DNA from 2 places in the Streptomyces sp. NPDC086554 genome. Region 1 is predicted to be linked to the other one. Evidence: riboswitches for the same ligand, from Rfam matches in the RefSeq annotation. Region 1 holds a riboswitch; the other holds the start of a gene.

What was found. Region 1 has a riboswitch for cyclic di-AMP ahead of AB0O76_RS39500 (C40 family peptidase). Riboswitches for the same ligand answer to the same signal wherever they lie in the genome.
Region 2: another riboswitch for cyclic di-AMP. It lies ahead of AB0O76_RS18420 (transglycosylase family protein); the one in region 1 lies ahead of AB0O76_RS39500 (C40 family peptidase).

The regions. Positions count from the first base shown of each region.
Region 1 covers NZ_JBFBJK010000037.1:24,082-28,497, reverse strand. The annotation lists gene AB0O76_RS39515 (DinB family protein) at 461-1,054, opposite strand; gene AB0O76_RS39510 (ATP-dependent Clp protease proteolytic subunit) at 1,195-1,851, shown strand; gene AB0O76_RS39505 (hypothetical protein) at 1,859-2,167, shown strand; cyclic di-AMP (ydaO/yuaA leader) riboswitch at 2,532-2,698, shown strand; gene AB0O76_RS39500 (C40 family peptidase) at 2,702-3,175, shown strand; gene AB0O76_RS39495 (DUF6328 family protein) at 3,272-3,805, shown strand; gene AB0O76_RS39490 (LysE family transporter) at 3,783-4,409, opposite strand.
Region 2 covers NZ_JBFBJK010000010.1:119,627-124,042, reverse strand. The annotation lists gene AB0O76_RS18430 (cytochrome P450) at 1-1,006, shown strand, start outside; gene AB0O76_RS18425 (transglycosylase family protein) at 1,168-2,199, shown strand; cyclic di-AMP (ydaO/yuaA leader) riboswitch at 2,393-2,587, shown strand; gene AB0O76_RS18420 (transglycosylase family protein) at 2,591-3,301, shown strand; gene eno (phosphopyruvate hydratase) at 3,639-4,416, shown strand, end outside.

The sequences.
Region 1 (4,416 bases):
TGGATCACGGACGTGGCAGCGTCGTGCGAGACGAGGGCGTCGAACACGTCCTGGCACCCCGGGCCCGGCACCAGAACCCGCGGATCGTACTTGGGAACGGGACCCTGTACGGGCGCGCTGTCCACCTGCGGCACTTCTCCCTCCCGCAGCAGGAGGGACTTCAACTTCGCGGCCGTCAGCGGCCGGGAGGAAGAGGGCGACGGCGACACGGACGCCGGTGCCGTGTCCTTCGCCTTCGGAGCGTCGGCCGAACCCTTCGGGGCGTCGGGCGAACCCTTCGCGTCGGGCGAATCTTTCGGCAAGCACCCCGTGGCCACGACGAATATCGCCGCGACCATCGCCGTACCTGCCGCTCTGCGGCACCTCGTCCACCCCACCGCTGCCCCCGTGATCCTCTTCGCCTGCGACGGGCAGACACTACGGCCCCGCGGCTCGTTCGGCCAACGCGCCAACAGGTCTTTCACGTCTCCGGGTCGGCCTCCCGGGCCACCCTCTCCAGGCGGCTGCGATGGTTCTCCCACCACGCCGTGTCGTGCGACGGCAGGCTGTCGTTGCCCTTGTTCATGCCCACGGCGCCGTCGATGAGTTCCCGGACGATGTCGGCGTGCCCGGCGTGCCGGTGCGTGTCGGCGATCACGCGCACCACGGCATGATGCAGCGTCACCTCGTCCCTGCCACTCGGCCACCACGGCACTTTGCCGATCGTGTCCAGCTCCAGGGCATCGAGCGTCGCGTCCGCGTGTGCCCATGCGCGGCGGTAGAGCTGCACGATGTCCTCACGTGACTCGTCGGCGGTGGCCCACATGTCCGCGTTGCCCTCGGCACCGTCATCGAGCCAGGGCAGCGGCTCGCCCGACGGGCGCCCGAACGTGTCGCCGAGATAGCCGAGTTCCACGCCCGCCGTGTGCTTCACCAGGCCCAACAGGTTGGTGCCTGTCGGGGTCAGCGGGCGGCGGATGTCGTACTCGCAGAGCCCTTCGAGCTTCCACAGCAGGGCGTCGCGGGCGGTCTGCAGGTAATGGCCGAGGTCGGCCTTGGGATCCGTTGAGGTCATGCGCGCCAGTCTGCCGCTCACGTGATCTTTGTCCACCGCTTTCACTCACCGTCGCCGACCCTTATTACGTACGTCCTGTACATTTTCTACAGGAAGCCACGGGCCGGTGCGGCCGGCCCCGGGAAGAGGAGTGACGTGCCATGAACCGACCGTCCGCCCGCTACGTCCTGCCCGAGTTCACCGAGCGCACCAGCTCGGGAAAGCGGACTCTCGATCCGTACTCGAAGCTGCTCGAGGAGCGCATCGTCTTCTTGGGCACCCCGATCGACGACACCTCGGCCAACGATGTGATGGCGCAGTTCATGCACCTCGAATACCTGGCGCCGGACCGCGACATCTCGCTCTACATCAACTCCCCCGGCGGCTCGTTCAGCGCGATGACGGCGATCTACGACACGATCCGCTTCGTCACCTGCGACGTGGAGACGACCTGCCTGGGTCAGGCCGCGTCGGCGGCCGCGGTCCTGCTCGCCGCCGGCACCCCCGGAAAGCGCCACGCGCTGCCCGGCGCCCGGGTGTTGATCCATCAGCCCTCGATCACCGAGCCGATCCAGGGGCAGACCTCGGACCTCGCGATCCAGGCGGCCGAGCTCCAGCGCACCCGTGCGCTCCTGGAGGAACTCCTCGTACGGCACACGGGACAGAGCCCGGAGCGCATCGCGGCGGACATCGAGCGGGACAAGATCCTCAGCGCGCCCGATGCGCTCGCGTACGGCCTGGTGGACCGGATCATCCCCAGCCGCAAGGACTCGCTCCTCGGCAGCAAGGATTCGCTCCGCGCCCCGGACGCGAGGTGAGCCGGTGATGCTGCCACCCGAACTGCCTCCGCTGCCCGCACTGACCCGCGCCGAGGGCGAGTTGATCGACCGGTACCTCGAAGTGGTCGATCTGCTGGGCCGGATCAACCCCGCCCGCGCGTCCGACACGTACGGCGGTCTGCGCGCCGCCCAGGCCCTGGTCGCCAGCGCCACCGCGCTGCGGGACGCGCTGACGCTGATGCACCAGCGGGGCGAGAGTGCCGTGCACGCACCGACGTTGGCCCGGGCGCTGCGCGTACTCGACGGGGAGCGGCGGTCCTGCCGGGTCACCGTGCCGCCCCCTTCGGCGCCCTGATTCCCCCTCAAGTCGGCTGCCCGGCAGGTCCGCAGCGTCCGGGGCCGGTCTCAAACGGACCAGACGGGCTACCCCGTTCGGCGTAGCAGGTCGTCGTCAACGGGGTCGGTCACAGTTGCGTCAGCGGTGTACGCGACGGCCGGAATGTCTCCTTCCGGTGCTGGTAGAGCGATCGTCGAGCCCTTCGAAGGGTGCCCTTATCCGGCGTTGTCCACCTGAACGGTTCAGCCGTGAGGAGCCTCACAAAACGCCGTTTCGGCTCGGTTTTCGGGCCGTTGACGGGTCAAGATCCCTTCCGACGACAAGCCCCCGCCACAGCGGCGGGGCGGTCCGGGCGGACGCCGAGTCCTGCCGCCGCCCGGATGCCCGGTCGACATCGGTGCACCGGCAGGAGTGGAGGACCCAGGCACGACGGGTCGGTCCGGACGGTCCGGACAACGGCCCTTGGGGTGAAGCCGCACACCGCGGCCGGGCAACTTTGTCAGCCCGAATCCGACAGGTCATCCTTCACAGGCGGCTGACGAAGGGTTGCGCATGACCGCGCTGAATCATGTTCCGTCGCTGCTCACCAGGGCCGGTTGCGCATCGGCTCTCACGCTCGCCGTCGTCGGCGGCACCCTCGTGGCCCCAGGGCTCACGACGGAGGCCCAGGCCGCGACACACGGAACGAAGGCCCTGAAGATCGCAGCGTCCAAGAAGGGCTCGCCCTACCGCTACGGAGCCACGGGGCCCAACCGGTTCGACTGCTCGGGCCTGACGCTCTACTCGTTCAAGCGCGCCGGCAAGAAGCTCCCACGCACCGCCGCACAGCAGTACAACAAGACCCGGCACATCTCCGCGTCCAACCGCTCCCGCGGTGACCTGGTCTTCTTCCACTCCGGCCGGAACGTCTACCACGTCGGCATCTACGCGGGTAAGGGCCGGATCTGGCACGCCCCGAAGTCGAACACCGTGGTGCGGCTCGAGAAGATCTGGACCAAGAGCGTGTCGTACGGCAGGGTGCGCTGACCTGCCGCCGGGCGGCGGCGGCCGGCCACTCGGCCGGCGTCGTCGCCCGGCGCGTCCGCCACGCGTGGGGCGCGCCGACCCGGATACTCGTGCGGCATGGCCGACGACAGTGGCTCCCACGCCGCTCACGACAACCGTAACGAGACGCCCTTCGAGCGTGCGGACCGCAACTTCTCGGAGATTCTCCAGGAGTTGAGGGTCACGCAGACCGGCGTGCAGATCCTCTTCGCGTTCCTGCTGACCCTCGCCTTCACGCCGCGCTTCCCGTCCCTGGACGACATGCAGCGCGCCACCTACGTCACCACGCTGCTGCTCGCCGTCCTTGCGGCGGCCTTGTTCACGGCGCCGGCCGCGGTGCACCGGGCGCTGTTCCAGCAGCACTCCAAGCCGCTGATCGTGCGGGTCTCTTCGCATCTCGCCAGGGCCGGCATGGCGGTCCTGATGTTCGCCCTCGCCGGGTCCGTGCTCCTGGTCGTGGACGTGGCGGTCGGCCGCACCGGCGGGATCATCGCGAGCGCGGGCACGCTCGTTGTGTGCGTGGGCCTGTGGGGCGTGCTCCCCCGCCTGCTCCCCCGCCTGGCGCGCCGCGCGGCCGCACGGCAGGACGTCACGCGAGAGCCGCCTCGATGAGCAGCACCAGGCCGAGGACGCTCAACGCGCCGCCGGTGACACCCTCGATCGCCCGGGCGGTGCGCGGTCGGCGCAGCCGGCGACCGAGCCGGTCCACCAGGAGCGCGACGACCGGGAACCATACGAGGGCGAGCGCGACGATGATGGACGCGAGCAGCAGCGTCCTGGGCATCGCGGGGCTGCCCGCGGGCACGAACTGGGGCAGCACGCTGAGGAACGTGATGGGCGCCTTGGGGTTGAGGGCATTGGTGAGGAAGCCCTGTCGCAGGCTGCCGCCCGACTCCTGCGGCTCATCCCCCTGCGCACCGGCACTCCGCTGCGGCCGCGCCGCCGACCGCAGGGCGCGGTAGCCCAGGTAGAGCACATAGCCGCCGCCGACGATCTGCAGCGCGCGGAAGAGCGTGGGCACCGCCGCGAGCACCGCCGCGACACCGGCCACCGCGAGCGCCGTATGCACCAGGAGCCCGCCCGCGACACCGATCGCGCAGGTGACCCCGGCGCGGCGGGAAGCCAGGGCGTTGCGCACCACGACGGCGAAGTCGGCGCCCGGCATGGCGACCATGCCCGCGGCGACTCCGGTGAAGGCGACCAGTTGTGCGTCCATGGCCCCC
Region 2 (4,416 bases), on a different contig from region 1:
CGAGCGCAGCGCCAACCTGATGACGCATCTGCTCAATATCGATCCGCCGGACCACACGCGGTTGCGCCGCCTCGTGTCGAAGGCCTTCACTCCCCGCCGCGTCGCCGAGTTCGCGCCCCGCGTGCAGGAACTGACGGATCAGCTCATCGACCGGTTCGCGGAGAAGGGGGAGGCGGACCTTATTCACGACTTCGCGTTTCCCCTCCCCATCTACGCCATTTGCGATCTGCTCGGCGTCCCGCGCGAGGACCAGGACGACTTCCGTGACTGGGCGGGCATGATGATCCGACACGGCGGTGGCCCGCGCGGTGGCGTCGCGCGCTCCGTGAAGAAGATGCGGGGCTATCTCGCCGAGCTCATCCATCGCAAGCGCAACGACCCCGGCGACGACCTCATCTCGGGGCTCATCCGCGCCTCCGACCACGGCGAGCACCTCACCGAGAACGAGGCCGCCGCGATGGCCTTCATTCTCCTCTTTGCCGGATTTGAGACCACCGTCAATCTCATCGGCAACGGGACATACGCCCTCCTCACCCACCCCGAGCAGCGCGAGCGGCTCCAGGAGTCCCTCGGGGGAGGGGACATGGGGCTCCTTGAGACCGGCATCGAGGAACTGCTCCGCTTCGACGGGCCCGTCGAGCTCGCCACGTGGCGGTTCGCCACCGAGCCGTTGACCATCGGCGGGCGGGACATCGCGCAGGGCGACCCCGTTCTCGTCGTACTCGCAGCCGCCGACCGTGACCCCGAGCGGTTCGAGGATCCCGACACGCTCGACCTCTCCCGGCGCGACAACCAGCACCTCGGATACGGGCACGGCATTCACTATTGCCTCGGCGCACCCCTCGCCCGGCTCGAAGGTCAGGCCGCTCTCGCGACCCTGCTACGCCGCCTCCCTGACCTGCGCCTCGCGGCGGAACCGGGTGATTTGCGCTGGCGAGGCGGGCTCATCATGCGCGGACTGCGCACGCTGCCGGTGGAGTTCACACCCGCACAGAAGCGCACTTGAGACGCCGTTGAACTGACGGTGCGTCAAGACTGTGACTTTCACGTGATCTCCGCTGCATCGACTTGTGACAACTGTTCGACTGCGGCTACGTTCACCGACGACTCGGCATCCGCTGTCGCAGCAGCCGCAGTCGCCTCTGCAGTCTTCTGAAAGGCACTTGCATGCTCTCCGGTAATGGTCGTCACCGACGCCCCCGCCAAGCCCCGGCCCTCATCGTCGCGGCAGGTGTCACCGGATCAGCCATCGCGATCCCGTTGCTCGGCGCCACCAGCGCGAGCGCCGCGGACACCGCCACCTGGGACAAGCTCGCGGAGTGCGAGAGTGGCGGCTCCTGGAGCCTGGACCCGGGCAACGGCTACTACGGCGGGCTCCAGATGTCCCAGGAGACCTGGGAGCAGTACGGCGGTCTCGACTACGCCCCCTACGCCGACCAGGCCAGCCGTTCGCAGCAGATAGCCGTCGCCGAGAAGGTCCTGGCCGACCAGGGTCCCAGCGCCTGGCCGAGCTGCGGAGTGATCGCCGGACTCAGCAAGGACGACGCCCCCGCCGACGTCGACCCGGGCGCTCCGATCACCTCGGTGCCGTCGGACGAGCCGACCGACACGAGCGGGTCCGCCGAGCCCGGTGACTCGACGGAGTCCGGTGAGTCGGCCGAGCCCACCGAGAAGCCCACCGAGAAGCCCACCGAGGAGCCGTCGGAGAAGCCCTCCGAGAAGCCCTCTGAAAAGCCCTCCGAGAAGCCCGGCGCAGGCGACGACTCGCGAGACAAGAATCACGAGTCGGATGAGTCGGATGAGTCGGATGAGTCGGGTGACTTGCCCAAGTCAGATGATTCGGGTGACTCCGACAAGTCGGAGCCGGACGACTCCACTTCGCCCGCCCCGAGCCCCACCCCCTCCACCGGCGCGGGCGAAGGCTCGGGTCGGCACCGCGGTGACAGCGCGGACGACGGGCAGGCCAAGAACGGCGACCGCGACGGCTCCGGCCGGCACGCCTCACGCGGCGACGACCGCGCGAAGGACGGCGCCGACGGGACGTACACGGTCCGCTCTGGAGACAACCTCTGGACCATCGCCGACGACCTCGGCGTGCAGGGCGGATGGAGCGCGCTCTATGCCGAGAACAAGAAGTCCGTCGGAACCGACCCCGACCTCATCCTCCCCGGTCAGAGCCTCGATTTGGGCGAAAAGTAAGGGAAGTTGACGAAGAGTCGGTCAGTTGCTTCGCGCTTAATGTCCGGTTTGGCGTAAGTGAGAGATGGGTCTCAGAAGCCCTGATCGTCTTTGAAATTCCGTGGATCGCATGTCTACGGTCGTGACCGCTCGCCACAGCGGGCCCCGCCGGTCGGTACGCCTAGTCCTGCCAACGGCCGTTCGGGAACAGTCGTCGCGTCAAGCGCCGTAGGCAGGAGCGGGGGACCCAAGGTTTCCGCCGGGCCCGGCCGCACAGCAGCAGAACGAAGAAGCTGCCGAGCGGAGTTGGGACCGGCTAGGGGTTAAGTCGCGCTTGAGGAAGCGCGGCCGGGCAACTTCATCGGCCCGAACCCGACAGCTCACCTCGTAGGCGTCGGTGAGGGGATCACTCATGCTGTTTTCCAGCAAGGGCAAGCACCGCCGTCCGTCCAAGGCCACCCGCGTCGCCACGCTCGCCGGCGTCACCGGTGTCGCGGTCGCCGCCCCGCTGATGGCCGCCGGCTCGGCCTCCGCCGCCACCGGTTCCGAGTGGGACTCCGTCGCCCAGTGCGAGGCCGGCGGCAACTGGTCCATCAACACCGGCAACGGCTACTACGGCGGCCTGCAGTTCTCGGCCTCCACCTGGGCCGCGTACGGCGGCACGAAGTACGCCGCCACCGCCGACCAGGCCTCCAAGGCCCAGCAGATAGAGATCGGCGAGAAGGTTCTCGCGGGTCAGGGCAAGGGCGCCTGGCCGAGCTGTGGCGTGGGCCTCTCCGGCGCCGCGTACAGCGGTGGCGGTGCCGAGGAGAGCGCTCCGCAGCAGCAGCCCGCCGAGCAGCCGCAGAGCCAGCCGAGCGCCCAGACCGAGGCGCCGAAGCAGGAGGCCGCGCCGAAGCAGGCCGCCCCGAAGGCCGAGTCCAAGAAGACCGTCGAGACCCCGACCGGCAAGAAGGTCAAGAAGGGCGACGGCGAGTACAAGGTCAAGAAGGGTGACACCCTCTCCAAGATCGCCGAGGAGAAGGACGTCAAGGGCGGCTGGCACAAGGTGTACAAGCTCAACGGCGACATCATCGACAACGCCGACATGATCTACCCGGGTCAGCAGCTTCACCTCAGCTAATTTCTGGCGGGGCGCCTCGCTGGTCTTTTGGCTGCGGGTGCGTTTTGGTTGCTCGCGCCCACGCGGCGGAGCCGCACATGTCACAGCCCCGCGCCCCTTCGGGGCGCTACCCCCCGGCGACGGCTTCGGGGGGTCCCCCCGTCCCCACGGGTCCACCCCGTCCCGGCGTGCATATCCCCCGTACGCGCCGGGGCGGGGTCTTTTTGTTCCGTTCGGAAACTTTTTGCTCTCGGTTTGTCCACAGGGCGGTCGCTCGGCTGGCTCTTGTCCGGGAGCCGGTTAGGCTCGTGTCCGCGAGGCCAACGCCCCGCGTACCCGCGTCACATCCCAGAAGGAGATGCTCGTGCCGTCCATCGACGTCGTCGTAGCCCGGGAAATCCTGGACTCCCGAGGCAACCCCACGGTCGAGGTCGAGGTCGGCCTCGACGACGGCAGCACGGGTCGTGCCGCCGTTCCGTCCGGTGCGTCCACCGGCGCTTTCGAGGCCATCGAACTCCGTGACGGTGACCCCAACCGTTACCAGGGCAAGGGCGTGGAGAAGGCCGTCCTCGCCGTCATCGAGCAGATCGGCCCGGAGCTCGTCGGGTACGACGCCACCGAGCAGCGCCTGATCGACCAGGCGATGTTCGACCTCGACGCCACCGACAACAAGGGCTCGCTCGGCGCCAACGCCATCCTCGGCGTCTCCCTCGCCGTCGCGCACGCCGCCTCCGAGGCCAGCGACCTGCCGCTGTTCCGCTACCTCGGCGGTCCGAACGCGCACCTGCTGCCCGTCCCGATGATGAACATCCTGAACGGCGGGTCGCACGCCGACTCGAACGTCGACATCCAGGAGTTCATGATCGCGCCGATCGGCGCCGAGTCCTTCTCCGAGGCCCTGCGCTGGGGCACCGAGGTCTACCACACCCTCAAGAAGGTCCTGAAGGACAAGGGTCTGTCGACCGGCCTCGGCGACGAGGGCGGCTTCGCCCCGAACCTGGACTCCAACCGCGCCGCGCTCGACCTCATCCTCGAGGCCATCAAGCAGGCCGGTTACGTCCCCGGCGAGCAGATCGCGCTCGCCCTCGACGTCGCCGCGTCCGAGTTCTACAAGGACGGCAAGTACCAGTTCGAGG